Regions from separate parts of the Anaeromusa sp. genome, predicted to be linked through region 4. Evidence: riboswitches for the same ligand, from Rfam matches in the RefSeq annotation. Region 4 holds a riboswitch; each other region holds the start of a gene.
The links. A riboswitch is a leader RNA that binds a small molecule or an ion and turns the genes downstream of it on or off. The one in region 4 is predicted to bind cobalamin.
Positions count from the first base shown of each region.

Region 1: another riboswitch for cobalamin. It lies ahead of cobT (nicotinate-nucleotide--dimethylbenzimidazole phosphoribosyltransferase); the one in region 4 lies ahead of PHF27_RS04355 (nitrogenase component 1).
Region 2: another riboswitch for cobalamin. It lies ahead of PHF27_RS06320 (nitrogenase iron protein NifH); the one in region 4 lies ahead of PHF27_RS04355 (nitrogenase component 1).
Region 3: another riboswitch for cobalamin. It lies ahead of cbiD (cobalt-precorrin-5B (C(1))-methyltransferase CbiD); the one in region 4 lies ahead of PHF27_RS04355 (nitrogenase component 1).

Region 1 is NZ_JAQUZF010000047.1:2,595-7,949, reverse strand. Features, by position in the region: gene PHF27_RS07895 (nicotinate-nucleotide--dimethylbenzimidazole phosphoribosyltransferase) at 1-654, opposite strand, end outside; gene cobT (nicotinate-nucleotide--dimethylbenzimidazole phosphoribosyltransferase) at 654-1,706, opposite strand; cobalamin riboswitch at 1,791-1,992, opposite strand; gene PHF27_RS07885 (P-II family nitrogen regulator) at 2,179-2,553, shown strand; gene fucO (lactaldehyde reductase) at 2,870-4,030, opposite strand; gene PHF27_RS07875 (BMC domain-containing protein) at 4,051-4,602, opposite strand; partial or broken gene PHF27_RS14335 (electron transport complex protein RnfC) at 4,627-4,827, opposite strand; partial or broken gene PHF27_RS07870 (SLBB domain-containing protein) at 5,020-5,355, opposite strand, start outside.
Region 2 is NZ_JAQUZF010000032.1:6,026-11,380, reverse strand. Features, by position in the region: gene PHF27_RS06330 (nitrogenase component 1) at 1-1,074, opposite strand, end outside; gene PHF27_RS06325 (nitrogenase component 1) at 1,064-2,359, opposite strand; gene PHF27_RS06320 (nitrogenase iron protein NifH) at 2,346-3,164, opposite strand; cobalamin riboswitch at 3,290-3,472, opposite strand; gene PHF27_RS06315 (sirohydrochlorin cobaltochelatase) at 3,492-4,355, opposite strand; gene PHF27_RS06310 (ABC transporter substrate-binding protein) at 4,627-5,355, opposite strand, start outside.
Region 3 is NZ_JAQUZF010000009.1:18,431-23,785, forward strand. Features, by position in the region: gene ldhH (L-lactate dehydrogenase (quinone) large subunit LdhH) at 1-1,399, opposite strand, end outside; gene PHF27_RS02695 (LUD domain-containing protein) at 1,399-2,010, opposite strand; cobalamin riboswitch at 2,283-2,468, shown strand; gene cbiD (cobalt-precorrin-5B (C(1))-methyltransferase CbiD) at 2,571-3,680, shown strand; gene cbiE (precorrin-6y C5,15-methyltransferase (decarboxylating) subunit CbiE) at 3,659-4,312, shown strand; gene cbiT (precorrin-6Y C5,15-methyltransferase (decarboxylating) subunit CbiT) at 4,309-4,899, shown strand; gene cobI (precorrin-2 C(20)-methyltransferase) at 4,902-5,355, shown strand, end outside.
Region 4 is NZ_JAQUZF010000018.1:16,851-22,205, forward strand. Features, by position in the region: gene cobN (cobaltochelatase subunit CobN) at 1-2,400, opposite strand, end outside; gene PHF27_RS04355 (nitrogenase component 1) at 2,375-3,157, opposite strand; cobalamin riboswitch at 3,466-3,648, opposite strand; cobalamin riboswitch at 3,800-3,982, opposite strand; gene PHF27_RS04360 (energy transducer TonB) at 4,119-4,820, opposite strand; gene PHF27_RS04365 (biopolymer transporter ExbD) at 4,817-5,233, opposite strand; gene PHF27_RS04370 (MotA/TolQ/ExbB proton channel family protein) at 5,220-5,355, opposite strand, start outside.

The sequences.
Region 1 (5,355 bases), on a different contig from region 4:
TTCCACCAAGACCAATTGCTTCGCGATCTTTTCGCTTACAGTCGCTTGCTGTCGCAGCGAAACTGGGACGCCCCCTCCCAAAACAGTTGCCAAAATCAATGCAGAAAGCATACCGCCTTTGGCAATACTGCCCAGACCTAAAATCCGCACGCCTTTGTCCGCTTCCGCCTGCGCCAGAGAGATTCCTAAACAAAGCGCCTCCAAAACCAAATCTTCCTTCATCGCCGGTCCTTGACGCCAATCGCAAGTTCCAAAAGCCACGGCCGCCTGCTGCAACCGCTCGTGTACAAATTTTTCGCGCATACCCGCATTCACCAGGACCACTTCGGCAGCATTTTTCGCTGCAAAAACGTGCAGCGGACTGTCCACGCGGCAAGCGTCGGCAACACGCTGCGCTGTTGTTTTGCCCTCTTTGCACAGCGCCTTTACAAGGCCATGATCCGCCGCCACAACCAACACAGCCTGCTTCTGTTGCAAAGCCGGACGATACTGCCCTGTTACGCCAGCTAATTTTAACGCTAAAAACTCCAAATGATGCAAGCTCCCTAGTGGCTTAGTCAAGTTATCTAAGCGCCTTTGGCAGCGTTCTAACGCCGCTGCATCCATCGGGCCTACTGACGCAATAATCTGTTCGATCATTTTTTCCTTTCTCATTACGCCAACCCCTCCTCCGCACTTGCGTACGCGTCTTCCAGCATAGCCAAAACCATCTGCAGCATATCCACCACTAACGAGGCCCCAATCGCCTCGCCAAGACGAATTCCCAAATCCACACACGCCTCCAACTCCAGTTGGCGCAAGGCAATGCGATGGGCCGGTTCGCCGGACAAATGGGACGCCAGTAAATAACCGGCACTATCCGCATGAATACCTTGCGCCACTAAGGCCGCCGCCGTCGTATTCAGCCCGTCAACAATTACCAGGCACTTATGCGCCGCAGCCCCCAGCACCACACCCGCCAACACGCCGAGTTCCAAGCCGCCCACCTTGCGTAAAACATCCAAGCCGTCAGTTCCCTGGGGTTGATTGACCGTTAGCGCTTGCCGGACATATTGGCGCTTGTCCGCCAAACGCTGATCGGAAATTCCCGTGCCCCGCCCGGTGGTTTGCAGCGGGTCCTCGCCGGATATAGCCGCCACAATGGCAGCACTGCTGGTTGTGTTGCCAATGCCCATTTCACCTAAAGTAAAGCAGCGATATCCTTCCTGCACTTTTTCCTGCACAATCGAAATGCCAATTTCCAATGCTTTTACAGCCTGCTCCTGCGTCATGGCCGGCCCCTGGGTAAAATCTTCCGTACCATAGGCGATCTTCCGCTCCCAAAGCCCTGGGAAAGACGGCAGATCCACCGCTACGCCCGCATCAACTACCACCATATCAGCACCGCAAAAATTAGCAAATGCATTGGCGCTGGCCCCCTTAGAAGCCACATAGTTAATGGTCATCTGCGCCGTTGTCTCTATGGGGTAAGCGCTGACAGAACGCCGCGCCACCCCATGATCCGCACAAGCAATCACCATGCATGGCTTCAATTCCCGTGGTTTGGGGTTCCCTGTGGCAGCCGCATAGGTCGCCGCCATCTCCGGCAAACGCCCCAGCATTCCCGAAGGGTATACAGTCTGAGCCAAGCTCTTTTTCACAGTTTCATAGGCTATTGCATCTGGCTTTTCGATTTTCGCTATAGTTTCTTGCAATAAATTCATCATTTACTCCCTTTCTTTCTGGAAGACCCCATACCTTAATAAAAAAGGCTTTTTAGGAAGCAATCCTAAAAAGCCTTTGTATCCAACAAGGTCTTCCTGATCTGAGGCAGGTCTCCTGACTCCCGGTTCATCGATACATTGCCGCCTTCCCTGCAACTTTTCGGCGCAAGTGGCATCTGGCAAGCTCTCTCCGGTACAGTGGCGGGCCCGCGCGTACACGGCCTTTGATTAAGCCGCTCCGACTTCCCTATTCTCCGCAATTAGCGGCACCTCAGTCATATATTATGAAATTGAAGTCAGTATACCAACACTTTTCTCATTCGTCAAGAACGGAATATCTTGCTTTATCACTGCATTGCCGCTATAATTATAAGCATAGTTTGAATATGTTTCCGGAACAATGGTCGTTCCTCTGACAATCGTTTTGATTGGCAGTGGAGCGATTTTTTTGTTCCCTAAAAAAGGAGGAATACACATGGAGCCTATTACCAAGGTGGAAATTATCACCCGTCCCGCCAAGTTGGACGACCTCAAGGAAGCCATGAATAAAATCGGCGTTACCGGCATGACCGTCAGCCAAATCTTCGGCAGCGGCCTGACCAAAGGCCATGTAGAAGTATACCGCGGTTCCGAGTATTCCGTAAACTTGCTGCCAAAAATCAAGGTGGAAATTGTTGTTTGCGAAGTACCTGTAGAAACGGTAGTCAAAACCGCTAAAGAAATCTTGAAAACAGGCAAACTCGGAGATGGCAAAATCTTTATTCAGCCGCTGACTAACGCCGTGCGCATCCGCACAGGCGACGAAGGCGCTGCCGCTATCAAAGCTCCCAAAGATACCAAAAGCGCATAAGGTTTAACAGGAGCAGATAGAGTAGTAATGGTACGAAGCACAGGATTGAACAAGAGAACCGGAGTCTCGGGAGGGTACGCAAGAGGATAAGCAGAGGATTACGGTGGCAATGATTGTATTTGAGGCTTTTCTTGGAGCAAGACAGTCCACAGAATTTACCTCTTGCTATATTTCCACCGAAAAACTGCATATCATGGCAAAGAAGAAGGGACTGTGCAGAAACCAAGTTTCAACACAGCCCCTTCTTCTTTGCATGTCGAATGGGTCCTATCGTGACGCGCCGTCCCCGTGAGGCGTCGCGGCGGCCCCCAACGGCCTAGAAGTATGCCTTCTGATACAAAGCAAGAATTTCCTTTTCATTGGTTTCGCGAGGATTGCCAGGCGTACAAACATCGGCAAAGGCAGCAGCAGCCAGTTTAGGCAGATCTTCTTCCTGTACGCCGATATCTTGCAGTTTTTGCGGAATACGAATCTTCTTAGACAGCTTCACTACCGCATCTACAGCCGCTTTGCGATACGCATCCTGCTCCATCGCATCCACACCCTGAACCCCCATAGCGCGAGCAATTTCTTTGTATTTTTCTCCAGATGCCGGAGCATTGTACTCCATAACATAAGGAAGCAGCAAGGCATTAGCGACGCCATGAGGCGTATCATAGAGCGCGCCCAGCGGATGCGCCATGGAATGCACGATGCCTAAACCGACATTTGAGAAACCCATACCAGCCACATATTGCGCCAAGGCCATGCCGCTTCTAGCTTCCACATCAGCAGGCTGTTCTACAGCCGTAGCCAAATGCTTAGCAATGAGGCTAATGGACTGCAGCGCAAACATATCGCTCATCTCCCAAGCGCCCTGGGTAATATACCCTTCAATCGCATGAGTTAGCGCATCCATACCGGTGGCAGCCGTCAGCCCTTTAGGCATAGAAGTCATCAGCTGCGGGTCTACGACCGCCATAACCGGAATGTCGTTAGGATCCACGCAAACCATTTTTTTGACGTTTTTTTCATCGGTAATAACGTAGTTAATCGTAACTTCCGCCGCAGTTCCCGCCGTTGTCGGCACCGCAATGACCGGCACGCTTTTGGCTTTAGTCGCTGCGCAGCCTTCTAGCGAGCATACGTCGGCAAATTCAGGATTGTTCACCACAATGCCAATCCCCTTGGCTGTATCAATCGGCGAACCGCCGCCGATGGCCACAATACAATCAGCGCCGGACGCTTTAAAAGCAGCCACGCCGCCATTGACATTAGCCACTGTCGGATTTTGTTTCACTTCATCATAGAGCGAGAAAGGAACTGACGCTTTTTCCAAAACCGCTGTAACCTGAGCAGCTACGCCAGCAGCCACCAAATCTTTATCGGTCACTACAAAGGCTTTGGAAAAACCGCGCCGCGTCATTTCTTCCGGAATCACTTCAATAGCGCCTGCGCCAAAATAGGATGTTTCATTGAGAACCATACGTTTAACCATAGTGCGCACCCCCTATATTTTTAGAATAAGGCTTCGTGCAAATTTTTATGCGGCGCAGGCAGAACCAGTTGATCCACTAGGAAACCGCCATGCTCAATGGCATGCGCCCCTGCACGTACAGCAGAATTGACAGCACCCACATCACCTGTTAAGGTCACAACCGCCTTGCCGCCCATACCGCGCGCTAAACGCACATCAATAAGAGCGATATTAGCCGCTTTAGCCGCCGCATCAGCAGCAACCACGGCGGAAGCCACTGAATAGGTTTCAATCACGCCTAAAGCATGAATTTCATGGACGTCACTGCAGCCGCTCACGGCGCCAATCAAGGAATCATGCGGATTAGGCAGCACGAACTCATCCACTACATTTTCTTCGCCACCTACCGCCTTGCCGCTGCGAATCGCGCTTTGCACCGCTCCGACATCACCGGCTACCATGACCACGTATTTGCCAGGACAAAGCGGCTGAGCCATAACCATATCCACATTAGCCGCCTTGAGCATAGCATCCGCCGACAAAATGCCCCGCGTGATGTTCTTCAATTCCAACAAGCCAATGGCTCGCTTCATGTTCATTCCCCCTGTACGCTACTACGCCTGAATGACAATGGCGCCGTCGATGCTTACAACCTTGCCGGCTATACTGGCATGCACGTTAGCTCCCAGCCCGGCTCCTTCGGGAATCTCCGCCACCAATTGCCCTTTCGAGACACTGTCTCCCACGGCTACAATCGGTTTGGCCGGCGCTCCGATGTGCTGCGATAACAATAGCTTCACGCTGCGCACCTGCGGCATTTCCGCCAACAGCGGCGCTTTCACATCATACTGCGACAGTCCCAGCCGAGCCACAAGGCGTTTCGTGGGAATCATGCGATATTCACGGCCCCCGCGTACCGCGCAAGGAGCTTCATGGTATGGATTGCGCACTTTCTGCTTGGCAAATTCCTTTTTCAAATGCCCATTTACCAAGCGCGGCGACAACCCCATGGTACAGCCAAACACTTCACAAGCGCCGCATTCCGAGCAAAGCATGGCTCGCTGCAGAATATCCGGCTGCTCGCTGTTGCTGTGGCCGATGGCTTGCATAATGCGATGCGGCTCTAAGCCGTGTCCCAGAAGGTTTCGCGGGCATACATCGGTACAAGCCCGACAATTGCAGCAAACCGCGCGGGAACGATTGAGCACATGCTCCCAAGACAAGCGCCGCCCTCGAATAATGCTATGACTTTCCGGCAAAACCAACAAGCCGCCGGTTGTTTTCGTAATTGGCGCGTCTTCTTCAATCAGTTTTCCCATCATCGGACCGCCGTCAATAATGGCGTA
Region 2 (5,355 bases), on a different contig from region 4:
TTTTTCCACGAGCTGCACCTCTTCGCGTCCGTTGAGAATCAAATCTGCCTCTGTCGGCGCCTCGCCGTCAAAAGCGCCATCATGGCAAATAACCGTAACCTTGCCCGCATCAGCCCACTCGCGCCGCAAGGCCTTGCCTAAGGTAAGGGCCGCCGACGACGGCCCCGCCACCGCCACCCGTTCAAACCAGATATCCCCCCAGAGGCGGCGCATTTCCAGCGTCGCATTTTGGATATGCTTGGCCCAATAAGAGCCTTCGTCGCGATAGGGTTTGCGCAAGTCTTTGCCCAGCTCCATAGCGTCACAGAACGCATCCAGCCATTGCACAGTTCCCTGTACACCATAGGGCGGGGCCAGCGTTATATAGGGCATACCGTAGTTTTCTTCCAAATAGCGGGCCAGCTCCAAGCCCAGCTCGCTGTGCATAACCAGATTGACTTCCGCCTGCGCCAGTTCCGCCAGTTCCTGCGGGCTGCTTCCTGCACCTGGTCGCGTCAATACGTTATAACCGACCAGCTCCAAAAGCCGTTCCATTTCCTTTATATCCGCCTGTTCTTGATAGTACCCCACAGTACAGCCAAGAAGATTCACCGTTTTGGGGCGCACCGTTTGCCGCACCCGAGGAGGCAGCGTTTTTACATACGCAAGTGCTGCCTCCCGATAGCCTTCCCAAAAGCCGCCGCGCATACCGCCGCTATCCATACAGACAGCCGGACAGGAAAGATCTGCTTGCGCCGCAATGCCTGCCACATCATCGCCGATCAAGCTGACGGCGCAACTGTTTTCAATAAACACAACCTCCGGTTTCATGCTTTTTTTTAACAAGGAAAGCGTTTCCAGCAGGCAGTCTTCCGTGCCGAATACAACCGCCTGATTGTCAGGCTGCGTGCAAAAAAAGCGTTTCCCCACATTCGGGCAGGGCCGTTCTAGCTGCCGCAGCGCATAGAAGTAACACCACAAAGGCCCGTTCACCATCATTGCCGCTTCTGGTACGCCTGCGAAAAACGCCGCGCCGCCTGCCAGAGCGCAAGTATTGGTCTGGGCGCACATGTCTCCCCAAGCTTCACCAGCCATAAACAACTCCTCCTCGATACGGAGATCGTTTTAACAATCGTCCTAATTTCGTCAGCACTTCCAGCAAACCGCCAACGCCTACCGGCGTCAATACAGGCAGCTGCAGCTGTCGCAGTCCCATCTCCTCCACCTCATGCGTCGAAAGCAGAACCGCTTCTTCCGTAAGCAATGTTTTCCCTGCTTCCTCGTCCACGATAGGAGCGCCAACCCCCTCCAAAGCTTTACGCAATTCCTGATGCTGTTCCGGCGTCAAGCCGGCGAAAAGGATAATCCCTTCCAGCTTCATCTGGGCTAAAGCCAATACCTCCAGTACCCATTGCGGCTGAAAATGGGTTAAAGGCCGCCCAATTCCCAATACGGCGCTGCGGCCTTGCGTCCAGGGAAGCAAGGCCGCACTGGCCTCCGCTACTCGCCGACTCTGCTTAGCAATGGCCGCTGCCGTTTTTTCCTCTCGCCCTAACGCTTTCCCTAACGCTGTCAGCCAGGCTTTCGTTCCTTCCCAGCCAGACGGATACTCTTGCTGCAAATAGGGAATACCAAATTTTTCTTCAAGGTAAGAAGCTAAACGCCCCATGGAATATTCCGGTTGCGTATGTCCTCCTAAAGGAATGCAAAAAGAAGCTGCCGGGAGCATCCGAATTTCTTCGAGTGAACTATAATTAGGAAAATGTCCAACAATCCGCAGTCCAAAGACGCTTAAAAGCTCTTGCAGCTCTGCTTCTTCCGCTCCGCCAGGCCCCCGTCGATCTCCTAAAAGAACCACCGTATCCGGTTCGGTTGCTTGCGGGCGCATCGAACGGTCGATCAAACGCTGCGCAGCAAAATAAAAGCCAGCGCCATACTCGCCATCCAAAAAACCACTGCAAGGAACGCTCATAACCGGAACCTTCCAGAAGGCCTCCGCTTCTTCGGCCACCGCTTCCACATCATCGCCAATCACGCCGGCTAAACAGGACGCTGCCAACAGCACGTACGCTGGTTTATACGTTTGCATCGTAAAATCAATGCACCCTCGCAACTGCTCTGCGCCGCCGAAAATCGAATGATCGTCAGTTAGATTGCTGGTAACCAAGGGAGCTCTATAGGCATGCTCCAGCTTCAAAGTCCTTGCCAGCGCAGAATATTGTCCACCCAGCTCCATTTCCCGCGCCACATGTCCGCAGGCTTTGGGACTGTGAAAGATGACTGCCGCCCCTTCGTTATGCGCTACCGCCCGCCATACCCCGGGCATACTGCAACTGCAGCTGCGCTTCAAGGTCACCATATGCCGCTTATTCATCGCCATAACGCAGCACCATCTCTTCCAGGTCTTCAAAAGTCAACGGCGTAGGAATAGTCAGCTGTTGATTATCCAGCAGCTTTTGCGACAAATCCCGATAGATCCTTGCCTGCTCCGAGGCAGGCTTCCATTCAATGACGGTCTTGCGTCGAATCTCCGCCTGGTGCATCACCGCATCCCGCGGCACAAAAGCGATAAGCTGTGTATTCAAGCGCGCTGCAAATTCCTCCAGCAAAGCTTTTTCATTAACAATCTGGCGGCTGTTGCCGATAATCCCTCCTAAACGAACCGGCCCGCGCCCGGCAAAGCGGGCTACGCCTTTGGCGATGTTGTTCGCCGCGTAAATCGACATCAATTCGCCGGAAGACACTATGTAAATATCAGTAGCATAGCCTTCCCGAATCGGTACGGCGAAGCCGCCGCACACTACGTCCCCTAAAACGTCAAATAAAACGACTTGCTGTTCCTCTTCTGGAAGTTTTTGCAGCATTTTTAGCTTTTCAAGGGCCACGATAATGCCTCTTCCTGCACAGCCCACGCCCGGTTCAGGCCCCCCCGCCTCAACACAGCGAACGCCGCCGAATCCTTCGTGAACCACCTGCTCCAAGGAAACGCCTTCCCCATATTGACGTACCATATCCAACACCGTCTGCTGACAGTTGCGCCCCAAGAGGAGCCGCGTCGAATCATTTTTCGGATCACAGCCAATCTGCTGAACCCGATAGCCGGCTTCCGCCAGCGCAGCCGACACATTCGAAGCCGTCGTCGATTTGCCGATGCCGCCTTTGCCATAAAAAGCAATTTTTTTCATAGGCCCTTCCTCCCATACAAAAAGAGCCGCCCCATGTAGGGCGGCTCCTAATTACAGATGCAAAAAACTCCATGTCAAAACAAAAAGCTTGCTCAGTAATCCCCTCCCCATCGCTCGTAGGTAAAAACGGTGATTGCTAAACAGGCAGTTCTCCTGGCTCTGGATCTTCGCTCATCCAAACCTTCCCAAGGCATTCGCCCCAGTGGTATTTTATGGATTTACTCCCCATTACAGTGGCGGGACCGCGCCGGTTTTTCACCGGTCTTCCCTATTAAGCCCTTCCGGGCACCTGTTTCATCCATATTCATTTGTCAAAATTCCTAAATTCTATTTACTTGCGCAACAAGTCTCAATCGGCGATTGGTTTCTACGTCCGTGACGTCTAGCGATTGCTTGCTGCTTGTCTTTTACATGCTGAATAAATAACTCCTGAATCGCCTGATTTTCGCCTAATCCTTTTGTTAAAACCTGCGCCTTAAAACCGGCTTGCTCTAAAATCAGCTTGGGCGAATCTGACTTAACGCCACTAAGATAGTTAAGAATATGCTCGCCCGCAAGCAGCATAAACGGCACAATCAGAACATCCTGCACTTCTTTCGCTTTCATTTTGGTCATAGCGTTCGCTAAATCGGGAAAGCCGTCTGTAACACAGACAAAAATACGTTCATAACCGGCAGCCTCAAGTTTTAACTGCAACACCGCATACTCCATTTGCTGCGCCCCATTACAAGCCAGCAAGATTGCTTGACTTTCTTGTAAAGGCGGCCATTGCTGCTGCAATGCTTCTATCGCCAAAACATAATCATCAGGATGATCTTTTGCTCCCAAAGAGAGCAGTAGCGGACGCGCCAGCGCCAGCGTCTTTGTTTTCCATGCCGGTTTTCTAGCTTCTGCGGCAATATATTTTTGCACTCCCTGCAAAGTAGCATCTACCGTTAAGAATAGAGGCTGCACATACACTTCTTCAAAAGCCTCACACGCCAGCTTCCTCAAGGCTTCCTCAATGTCGTCTACCTGTATCCCGGAGCGCGCTGTTAATTTATCTCGCACCGCCTGCGAAGAAAAGGCTCTGCAAATTTTCCACTCTGGAAAGACTTGTTGAAAACGTTCTTCCAGCGGATCTAAGGTACGCTGCAAAGCAGCAGCGTCCACCGAGCCAAAACTTACTAAGACAATTGCCTTTTTGTTCAACCCTTAACCCTCCTGCAGAATGTCGCCGCAAAAAAAACAATCCTAGCCTTCGCAAAAAGGCTAGGAAGAAATTCATGTTCTTCGTATCCCCTGCTCGTCACCCGCGAGCCTGCGGCGATATACAAAACCATATACTATTGCTGGGTACGTAAAATTCATCAACTCTTGTTTGCTTTCCGCCCGGCACCTGCGAGCATGAGGAAAATCAAAAGCAGCAGAAAAATTCTGTTTTCATCCTACACCCGCAATTACTATATGTCAACCACTGTTTTCATTCTCCGGAAACCGAAAGATGCCGATCCGCAGGCTGGGCAAATTCATCTCCATAGGCAGCGTACGCTACCTCTTGCACCCCGAAAACCATGTCTTGAGAGCTGTTGTAAATATAGCCTTCCCTTGGCAAATACAGTTTTTTCTCCCGAATGGCTCGCAGTGTCTGCAGCGACGGATCCTCTAAAAATTCACGCCGATACGACTCAATATCATAGTTTCCATGATCGTTATAGGCAGGCAAAATAAGCAAATCCGGATTAATCGCCACCAACTGCTCTTTATTAAAATTCTGCCCGCTTTGAATGCCTGCTGCGGCAAGGCCGTTAATCACGTTGGCTCGGCGGCACATATCGTCAAATATGCAGCCGCTGCCGCCATAGGTCGACATCAAAGAAATCAGCACTACCTTTTTTCGTTGTTCCAACGGAATGGCTGCTGTTTTTTGCTGAATTTCCGCTAATTTTGCGTTCATCGCCGCTAAAAGCCGGTTCCCTTGTTCCTCTTCTCCTATCGCTTTAGCAATCAGTCGAATGTTTCCCTGCACATCCTCTGCATTTTTCGCGCCTTTACACACGATCACTTGGAGTCCCGCGTCCCTCAGCATGCCAACAATTTCCTCACTGATCCAGTCCGGCGCAATAACCAAGTCCGGCTGCATCGCGAGCAACTGCTCCGCCGAAGGAATATGTATTTTTACCGGTATTTTCTTAGCTTTAGCAACAATATT
Region 3 (5,355 bases), on a different contig from region 4:
GGTCGCGGAACGGTGCATCAGCGATAGCCGGCAGGCTGCGATCCTTGGCCATACCCGAAAGGAAGAGCGGCAAATGGCGGATGACGCGGCCGCTTTGGAACGGCTTTTGGCCGATGGAGGCCATACGCAGCATCGTGTGGAACACCTTGCGGTTGGAAAGGACGTTTTCAAAGACGACCTTGGCGGCAAAGGGGAGGCCGTGTTCTTTGACCGCCCGCGCCCGCAGTTCGTCAATCAGGCCAGGAATGTTGATTTTGCCGGGGCAGACTTCCACGCATTTACGGCAGCCGATACACATTTCATTAATGTGCTCGAAATCTTTCATGCCATGGAGGAAGGCTGTCAAAATGGCGCCGATGCCGCCGGCGTAAATGTGGCCGAACACGTGGCCGCCTACGACGGTGTAAACCGGGCAGACATTGAGGCAGGAGGCGCAGCGCAGACAGTTGAAGCTTTCTTTGAGTACCGGATCTTTGGCAGCTTTCAGGCGGCCGTTATCCAGCAGAATGTAGTGTACTTCGCGTTCTTCTTCCACCCATTTGCCGTCAGGACCTTTGACCATCAGAGGGGTCACGCCGTCTACCAAGGTCATATAGCTGGTCATCAGCTGACCGGTGGCGTTACGGGGGAGCATGCGCATGATGTAGGACGCATCTTGAATAGTGGGAATCAGCTTTTCGTAGCCGATAACAACCACATGGATTTTAGGCAGAGTCGTAACAATGCGGGCGTTGCCTTCGTTAGTTACGAGGCCGATTGCGCCGTTTTCGGCAATGCCGAAGTTAGCGCCGGAAATACCCATGTCTGCCTGGACAAATTCCTGGCGCAGGTTCAGACGGGCTTCCTGTACCATGTAAGGGATATCTACAGGGATTTCTTTGTGCAGCTCTTGGCTGAAATACTCAGCGCATTGCTGGCGGCTCAAGTGAATCGCAGGCATAACCATGTGGGAAGGGCGATGTCCGGCAATGCCGATGATCCATTCGCCAAGGTCGGTTTCCTTTACATGGAGGCCAGCCTCTTCCAGGGCATGGTTCAAATGAATTTCTTCGGTAGCCATGGATTTGGACTTGGCAATGCGTTTGATGCCTTTTTTCTGACACAGGTCAATCAGATATTTTTTTAGGTCGTCGCCGTCTTTGGCCCGGTAGACTTTTACGCCGCGCTTCGTGGCTTCGGCTTCAAACTTATCGGTAATGGCTTCCAGATTGGCAACGGTGTTGATTTTCATTTGACGGAAGCTTTCACGCAGAGAGTCTAAATCCTCTACGTTTTCATATGCTTTGGCGCGAGCTGTAGGATAGGCTTCGGCAAAACGGCCCAAGGCGCCGCGCAGCACTTCGTCATTGAGCTTTTCTTCAATCTCTTTGCGCAGGTTACGATCTTGTGTTGATTCCATTAGTTTGCACCTCCGGGCATTTCATCTACTGCGATGACGACAAAGCGGCTGGGGCCGTGAACGCCGATGGTCAAGACGCGTTCAATATCAGACGTACGGCTGGGGCCGGTGATGAAACCGGTGAAGCCGTGATGAAATACTTTAGAAAGAATTTCAAAAGCTTCAGAAATACCAGGCACTACATGACTGGCAGGTAAAAATACTACATGCAAAGGAGGGAGCATGGTGACGACACGGCTTTCGTAAGCATAGCCGTCGTAACAGACGCTACCACTTTCGGCAATGGCGAATTCTACCGTGGAAATGCCAAGATCAGCGGTTTCCACATGTTCGGCAATGTCGGCAGCTTCTGTATATACAGTAACATTCTGCTGCTGCAATTTTTCTAGGGCGCCGGAAGCGTCTACATAGGCGCTGTGGATGGCGACGACTTTTTTTGCATTTACGTCGGCAGCCAATTTGGCGATAATTTCCTGCGCCTCGGCGGCTGTTTTGACATGAAACATTTCGGTACCTACATTTTTAGCGCGGGTTTCAAATTCGGCAAAATGTTCTTGGCCCACTTTGCCTGCTGGAAAATGCTCTTTCCAGTTCTCGCATACTCGTTTCATTGTGTCACTCCCTCATAAAATAAATAAAATAAATAAACCACTATGACATGTTTCGCAATAAATACGAAAAATCCTGCTGGTCATGTAAGAAAAATCTTACAAGATAAAAAAAAAAGTCTGACGTGTTAGGAATAAGAGCTCTTTATAAAGGTAGTTTGGGTGGCTGCTTGCTGTAAGAGAGCAAAAAAATCCTGTGTATTATAAAGAAAGAGGCAGGAGTTTTTTGCAGGACAGGGAATTAAATATAAATGTATTTTTGAACAGTAAAAGAACATACGGATTTGGGAATAGGTGCGCTTATGCTTAATAGGGAAGTTTGGTGCAATGCCAACGCGGTCCCGCCACTGTAACGGGGAGTTTCTTTTCTGAGCGTGTATACGCTGCCACTGGGCAACCGGGAAGGCGAAGAGAATCGAAGAACCGGAGTCAGGAGACCTGCCTGTTCTAACACACGCCGTTATGACCTACGGAAGATAGGCAGGTGGGTGAGCTCATTATTTTTGGTTTTGGGAAAATCAATTAGGATGCTGCAAAACCCCCTGCGTAAGGGGGTTTTCTTATTGCGAAAACGCATGCGAAGCGGCAGGACTACAGGCACATGCGCTGCTGCGGCCTTGAAGGCGGCGCTTTTGGCATGGCGAGGAGAAATGACGGCGCAGGTGGCTGTGCAGACGCCGCAAGGAAGCTGGCTGCAGGTTCCGGTGGAAGAAGCGTCGGCCAGGGAGCAGGGCGGACGCGCCGTTGTGCGCAAGGATGCGGGAGACGATCCTGACATTACCCATGGCGCGCTTCTTGTGGCGGAGGTAGTCTTGCAGCCGGGAGCGGGCTGGACGCTAATTGCTGGACCAGGCATAGGTACTGTAACCAAGCCGGGGCTGGCCATAGCGCCGGGAGAACCGGCCATTAACCCTGGACCGCGGCGCATGTTGGCGCTGGTATTGGAGGAACTGCTGCCGGAGGGGATGCGGGCGGCAGTAACGCTGTCCATTCCCGGCGGCGAAGAGCTGGCCAAACGAACCTTGAATCCTTCGCTGGGAATTTGCGGCGGTCTTTCCATTATTGGCACTACCGGCATTGTCGAGCCGATGTCGGAAGAGGCTTTTAAAAACTCCCTGGCGCCGCAGCTACGCGTGGCTCAAGCGCAGGGATTTGAGAGCGTAGTGCTGGTACCGGGAAGGATTGGGCAGGATGCGGCGATCTTAAAATATGGGCTGCCTGAAGAGAGCGTAGTGCAAATGAGTAATTTTGTAGGATTCATGCTGACAAAAGCGGCGGAATTCGGGCTGAAGAAAGTGTTGCTTTTCGGTCACCTGGGGAAATTGGCCAAAGTAGCTGCCGGTATTTTTCATACCCATAACCGTATGGCGGATGCCCGTATGGAGACGCTGGCGGCCTATGCGGCATTGCTGGGAGCTTCTCAGGAGACGGTGAAGAATATTTTAGAGGCTGCGACAACTGAGGGAGCTATGCCTCATATTGCTGCTGCCGGGTTGGGAGAAAAGCTGTATCCGCTGCTGGCGGCTAAAGCCAGCGAACGGGCGCGGCGTCATGTGTTCGGCGATCTGGAAGTGGGTACGGTGATTGTGACGCTGCAAGGAGAGCTTTTGGGCATGGATCAAGACGCAAAGAAGATAGGAGACGCGATGGGATGGAACATCAGATCCTTGTAGTGGGCATTGGTCCGGGCAGCCGCGAGTACATGCTGCCAGCCGCCTGGGAGGCTATTGCTACGGCCAAGACACTTGTCGGCGGCAGGCGGGCCTTGGAAACGCTGGCGCCGCCGGAAGCGAAGCGGCGGGTGGTTGATGCGGATATTGAGGGGCTTTTGAATTATATTGAAGAAGAAAGCCGGCAGGGACAAGTAGTGGTCATGGTATCCGGAGACCCTGGCTTTTACAGCCTGCTGCCGGCGTTAAGGCGTCGTTTTCCCAGAGAGCGCTTGCAGGTCATTCCGGGCATCAGTTCAGTGCAGCTGGCTTTCGCCAGAGTGGCGGAACCCTGGCAGGATGCGAGCCTGCTTAGCTTTCACGGCAGGGAAATCGCGGATGAAGTGTTGCTGTATCGTTCAGGTCGGATGCTTTCTTTTCTTACGGATCGTTTGCATCGGCCCAAGGAAATTGCCGAGCGGCTTTTACAGTTGGGCTGGCCGGAGACGACATTATGCTGGCAATGCGAGTCCTTGTCGTATTCGGCAGAACGCGTGGAGCGGTCGACGCTGGCGAAAGCAGCGCAGCAAGAAGGCTTTGCACACGCCATTTTTATTGTTAAGGCGGCCACGGGCGGCGAGGAGGAGTTTGCATGAAACGACATCATTACGGCTTGCCCGATGAAGCCTTTGTGCGCGGCGATATTCCTATGACCAAGAAGGAAGTGCGAATGCTGGCGCTCCTGCAGGCGCACATTGAAGAAGACAGCTGTGTGGTAGATATCGGCGCGGGTACCGGCTCCTTTGCGGTGGAGGCGGCGCTGGCGGCGCCGAAGGGACAGGTTTTTGCTATTGAACGTGTGCCCGAAGGAGTGGCTCTCATTAAAGCCAACCGACAGCGCCAGGGACTGCGTAATTTGCAAGTGCTTCAAGGGGAAGCGCCGGGAGCGCTGCAAGAGGTGCCTCCTTGCGACGTAGTCTTTATCGGCGGCTCCGGCGGACACTTGGCAGAGATTTTAAATGGCTGCGATCGACTGCTGAAGCCTGGCGGCAGGCTGGTGCTGACGGCGGTTACGGCGGAAACCCTGCAGGAAGCCTTGTCTTTGTGTGAAGGGCGTCCAGGCTACGGCGCATTGGAAGCTTTTGGCGTACAAGCAACGAGATTGCGTAAGGCAGGGCGCAGCCATTTGTTTCAAGCCTTGAACCAAGTGTTTATCATCGCTTGCCAGAAGAAGGAGGAGTAAACTTGCAATCATCCTTAGTAGGAACTTTCTACGGCATCGGCGTCGGTCCAGGCGATCCGGAGCTGTTAACATTGAAGGCGGCGCGGCTGCTGCGGGAAGCGGATATTATTTGTTTGCCCAAATCCAAAGAAGGTGCGGACAGCGTAGCTAAACAGGTGGCGGGGCCGCATTTAAGCGCTAAAGCCCGTCTAGTTGAGATTTCCATGCCCATGGTTCGCGATGCCGCCCTGTTGGAAGAACAGTGGCAAAAAGGAGCCGCAGAGATTGCCGGCTTTTTGCGCCAGGGCTTGTCGGTGGCCTTTATTACCATCGGCGATTCCATGCTGTACAGCACCTATACGTATTTGATGGCCCGCGTAAGGCGTCTGCTGCCGGACGCTCCCATTGAATGCGTGCCTGGAGTTACTTCTTTTTCAGCAGCGGCGGCCTATTTGCAAGAAGCGCTGGCGGAAGGCG
Region 4 (5,355 bases):
ACTTGTCGCCTGCAATGCCGGAACCAGCACTTCGCAAATATGCTCCGCTAACCCTGCCAGCTGTTCCCGCAACAAAGCATCACAATCACCAATACTAGCCACCGCGCTTCGCCGCGCCGCTTCATTAAAATTCCCGGCTTGCAAAATGCCGATAAAACGCCTGGCCGCTTCTTCCACTTCATCCAAAATCCGCCCCTGCGTTTGCAGGCCGTCTGGCGTCAGCACGCCGCTTGCCGCCAGCAAAGCCTCATACTCATAGCCGCGGATGTTAACCAGCAGTTTCGGCAAAGAAGGCTGCTCCGCCTGCTCGACGCGAGTCAGCGCCAGCAAGTAGCCAAGAAGAGTCTCCTGCTGCGGCGCCTGCCCGAGTATATGCAAACCTGTACGAATGGACATGTTTTTAATATCTGAAATATAGGCGTGCAGCTTTAAAGCATAAGCTGAAAAGTCCGCCTCCGGCGGCACTTCCTTTTCCATGGATGCAGTCGCCGCTTTTTCCCGAATTCGTCCAGCCGCTACCTCCGCCTGTTCCGGTTGAAAGGTTAGGAAATGCTGGTACTCTTCGAGCATTTTTTCTAATTCTTCCAGTTCTTCATACGCTTCCGCCCTAGCCATGGGCGGCGGCAAATGCCCGATTAGGCAGGCGGCGCTGCGCCGTTTAGCCTGTACGCCTTCGCCAATAACCGTAATCAAGTACGGATATACGTTCGGCAAGTCCGCCAATGCCAAATCCGGATAGCACGCTTCGCTCAGTCCCGCGCCCTTGCCTGGCAGCCATTCCAACGAGCCATGAGTTCCAATATGTACCACCGCATCCGCTTGAAAATCCTCTTTCAGCCAGCGATAAAAGGCCAAGTAATGATAGGTGGGCGCACAATCCGGCGAATGATACAGTTTCCCCGGATCTCCTTCAAAGCCTCGCGGCGGCTGAACCGTAACCACCACATTACCCAGGCGTAAACCAGGCACCAGCAAGCCTTCTTCATAACAAAAGGCTTCTCCCGGAGCCTCTCCCCAGCTTTCCTTCATATGCGTCCGCACTTTTGGGGGCCACTGTTTCGCCCATTCTTGAACCCGTTTTGACTCAACCCAGCCCAAAGCAGTCTTCTTTTGTTTGTCTGTCAAAAAACGTCCGTCATTGGTCGCTTGGGCCAGCATGGCTTCCAGCAGCTCCGCCCCATTCGCGGGCAGCTCGCCAACTAGATAGCCGGCTGCCTCCATTCTCTCCAGCAGCCGCTGTACGCTTGCGGGAGAATCAAGACCTTCCGCCGTACCGATATTGAAATTGCGGGGCGGATAATTATGAAAAATGATAGCAATTTTCTTTTCGCTATTCTTCTTCTGACGCAGCCTAGCCCACTTTGCCGCCCTGGCAGCCATAGCCTTGCACCGTTCCGCGATCGGTTCAAAATGACTTGCCCCGTCTTCAGCTGGATTTTTCGCTGCCAGAGGCGCTCCATGAATCACACCGTCAATCTCTGGAAGCACAACACAGCAAGAAAGTTCTACAGGGTTTAGACCGGTTACGCTTGTCTCCCAGCTCTCCTCTGTTTGCAGCAAGGTAACGCCTTGTAAAATCGGCACATTCAATTTCTGTAAAAACAAAGGATCCACAGGACGGCCAACAGTAAGGGAAAACTTGAAGCAATTAATAACAACATCCACTAAGCAGCGTCCTGTTGCATCAAAGAAAAAACGCCGTACCGCCTCATCTACGCCCGGCGCCCCTAAAGCCTCGTTCTTGGCCCAATGGCTAAAAACCGGAATGACCTGCAGCCCCTGCGCCTCCAGCTCTCGAATCAAGCTTTCCTGATGCCGCAAATCGCGCCAAACCCACTCATCGCGTGGAAACAAGACGCCCGCAACTAATTTAGCCCCGTGTAAAAATTGCTCTTTGTAAATTGCAATATCTTGTATTGTTCCTTCCTGACCAGAACGAAAGATTCCTTGCCAGGGCTGAGGCACAGGTTCCTTCCATAACTCGCCGTTACCTTCAGCGACATTGCGAAGCCAGAGCCAAAGATTGCAATAATTTTCTTTTCCTCCATAAGTCAAATATCGCCGCAAACGAGTTTGCTCTTCTTCTTCAAACCCTTGTTTTTCTCCACCTTCCGCCAAAGGATTCGCCGGCAGAACTATGTACTTTTTTCCTCGATACTTTAAATAGTCTATTGTTTTTTTTAGAAAATCCCATTCTTTACCATGTCCCATCCAGGAACAGATAAAGCAGCCGCAGTTATCTAACTGCCGCTGCCATTCTATATTCCATCGTAAATTTTCATGTAAATCCACGACACGACCTAGGTTTATTGTCTCATCACCGCTGCGCAATTCCTGTAACGCTTGTTGCATTTGGCGATACTGACGATCAATATTACTGCTGAAGATTATGGGCTTCACAATCATTCTCCTTTTGGCAAGATCCTATATAAAAAACCACTGGCGACAGCGCAGCCGGAGAGTCTTCTCGATCCGCAGAGTTACATTGCCGTTGCGGCTTTTCCAGCGCCTTTTCAATACTTTGTATTTGCTGTGCTTCACTAGTAAATAAAGGCAGCAACAACCAAGGAATTCCATATTCACGCTGCAAATAACGAGCCATTGGCGCTCCCAATTCTTTATGCACAACTACATTCAAGGAAACTTGTACAGACTCGGCAATTTCTTCTAAAGAGCTTCCCATTCCCGGTATCGCTTTTACAACAATACTTTTTTGACGTAATAACTCGCGAAGACGCACTATACGCACCAAATCACCTGCATACGCAGGTGAACCGCCAAGTAAAGCAACCCTTGCTTCCTTGCTCTGCTTTCTCTTTGGTATCGGTAAAAGCTGGAATAAAGTAGCCATAGCACTGCGATATCCTCTAGCAAAAGCATCTTGCCCTTGGATATCTCCCCAAAAATAATTTTGGTTTTGAAAAACCATTTTCTTCCTAGCATCAGTTTCTTTTAAAGCGTTGCTACGCAAAAATCCTTTTTGCGTACAACTTCTTTCAACTCCCTGGCGCTCCAGCAAAGAACATGCTTGCAAATAACACTGAAGCGGGGCATTTTCGGTAGAGTTTACGTCTGGTATTCCAGCAAAAAAAGCTGCCGCACCTTGCATTAATGCTTTTTTCTCTTCCCATTCTTGACAAGAACGCTCTACCGCCATTTCCCTCGCTCCCTTCTGTACAGCACCAACAGTTCTATCAAATCAGGCTTCTAAGCGTTTGCTCTTTTACCTGGATTAGAAAAAAGAAGCCCCTACCCCTGGGGCTCGTCTCTATGCGAGACTTATAGTGAGCAATGAAATAAATCTATCTTAAAACTCCCATCACACTCCAGACGGAAGATTCAAGATCCACTTTTTCTTCTGTCTAAGACAAAAGAAAACATCCCACCTACAACGATGGAATGTTTTGAATTACAACCAAATAAAAGCTCTATTTGGCGAATCCCCTTCCCATCGTTCGTAGGTCTAGCGGTGATTGTCAAACAGGCAGTTCTCCTGGCTCTGGATCTTCGCTCTTCCAAACCTTCCCAAGGCTTTCACCCCAGTGGCATCTCTTGGATTCGCTCCCCATTACAGTGGCGGGACCGCGCCGGTTTTTCACCGGTCTTTTCTATTAAGCCCTTCCGGGCGCCTGTTTCTTTTATTCAATTTTAAGCTATCCCTAGGATGTAGAAGTGGAATCAAAGAAAAGTTTCATCGCTTCTGCTGTTGGTATGTGCAGAAAAGAAAATCCCGGCCATAGGCCGGGATCGAAATACAAACAAAACTGTCTGAATCTCCATCCCTATCCTTCGTAGGTCTAGCGGTGATTGTCAAACAGGCAGTTCTCCTGGCTCTGGATCTTCGCTCCTCCAAACCTTCCCAAGGCTTTCGCCCCAGTGGCATTTCTTGGATTTGCTCCCCATTACAGTGGCGGGACCGCGCCGGCATTACACCGGTCTTCCCTATTAAGCCCTTCCGGGCACCTGCTCCATCAATATTCACTTATTTGTATTGACTTTACCAAAATAAGTTGAAAAAGTCAACACAGTTCCATGGATTATTCCCACTTTTCAATACTTAGGCAATAATCCATCACACATCACATTTTTTTACTATAATTGCAATATTTTAAGTCAACTCAGCGTAACCGAAAACTAACAGACAAGGTTGTCCGGCAACGCACAGCACCGCCGCCTTCATGCCTTGCCGGCACAAATTGCCATTGTCTAACCGCGTCCACTGCGGCCGCATCCATTTCTCCATATCCCGAAGAAGATACCACATCTGCATCGCCTACGCTTCCATCTTCCAACACCAACATGCGTACCGCCACGCGGCCCTCAATACGCTGCTGACGCAGAGATTCCGGATAGGAAGGCTCAGTCTGCCGTAAAATGCGCGGCGGTAACACCCTAGTGGAAGCAGGTGCTGTCCCGCCGCCTCCGCCAGCACCAGTTCCTGCGCTTTGTCCGTCCGACGGGCTTCCTCCCTCTGACGAACCTCCACCAGCCGCCGCGCCCTCACTGGAAGGACCATCCGCAGCTGCGTTCCCCATAGCCTGAGGCGCCGCTTGTGCATTGGTCGGCACCGCTGCGGCAGCACTGGCTGTCGCTTGAGCTTGCTGCTGCCTGGCAGCAGGTGCGCTTGGCGCCGCTATCGCCGGCATAGCCGAGGCTGCTGCATTATTCCCTGGCAAAGGCGCAGCCGTCAGGGAAAGCTCCAAATACTCTTCCGCAGCTTGCGCTGGCAACGGAAAAATGCCGACGTATCCCAACACTAGCAAAATCAAAAGATGTGCGCCTACCGCTACAAGCAGCGCTTTTTTTGAATGATTTCTCATGGCTGAGCAGCCCCTGCTTCCGTAGCTACGCTAAGGCGCTGCACCCCGGCAGCTTTCAAGGCATCCATGACAGCCACTACACGGCCATACTCCACGCGCTTATCAGCGCGCAAGACAAAAAACACTTCCTGCTGCCTAGACATCTCTAACTGAACACGTTTTCCCAAAAGCTGCAGCGGTACGTTTTCTTCGTCCACATAAGTCTGTCCCTCAGCCGTCACCGTAACGGCCACCTGTTTTTTCATATCCGCCTGCGCCGCCTGCGCCGCCGGCAACTGCACTGGCAGCGTTTTCTGCTCTACCATATATAAGGTGCTAAGCATGAAAAAGACCAGGAGGAAAAAAATAATGTCAATCATGGGAATAATCATCAGCCGAGGCTGACGATTCACCCTCCAATCACGCAGTTTCACGGCTGCGCCTCCCCGCGGCAAAAGAAGATCCTGTCAAAAGAGCGGCCCCGCATTCTTCCAAGTCTCCTGCCAAACGATCCAGGCGCTGACAAAGCCAGGAGTGGCACAACAAAGCCAGCACA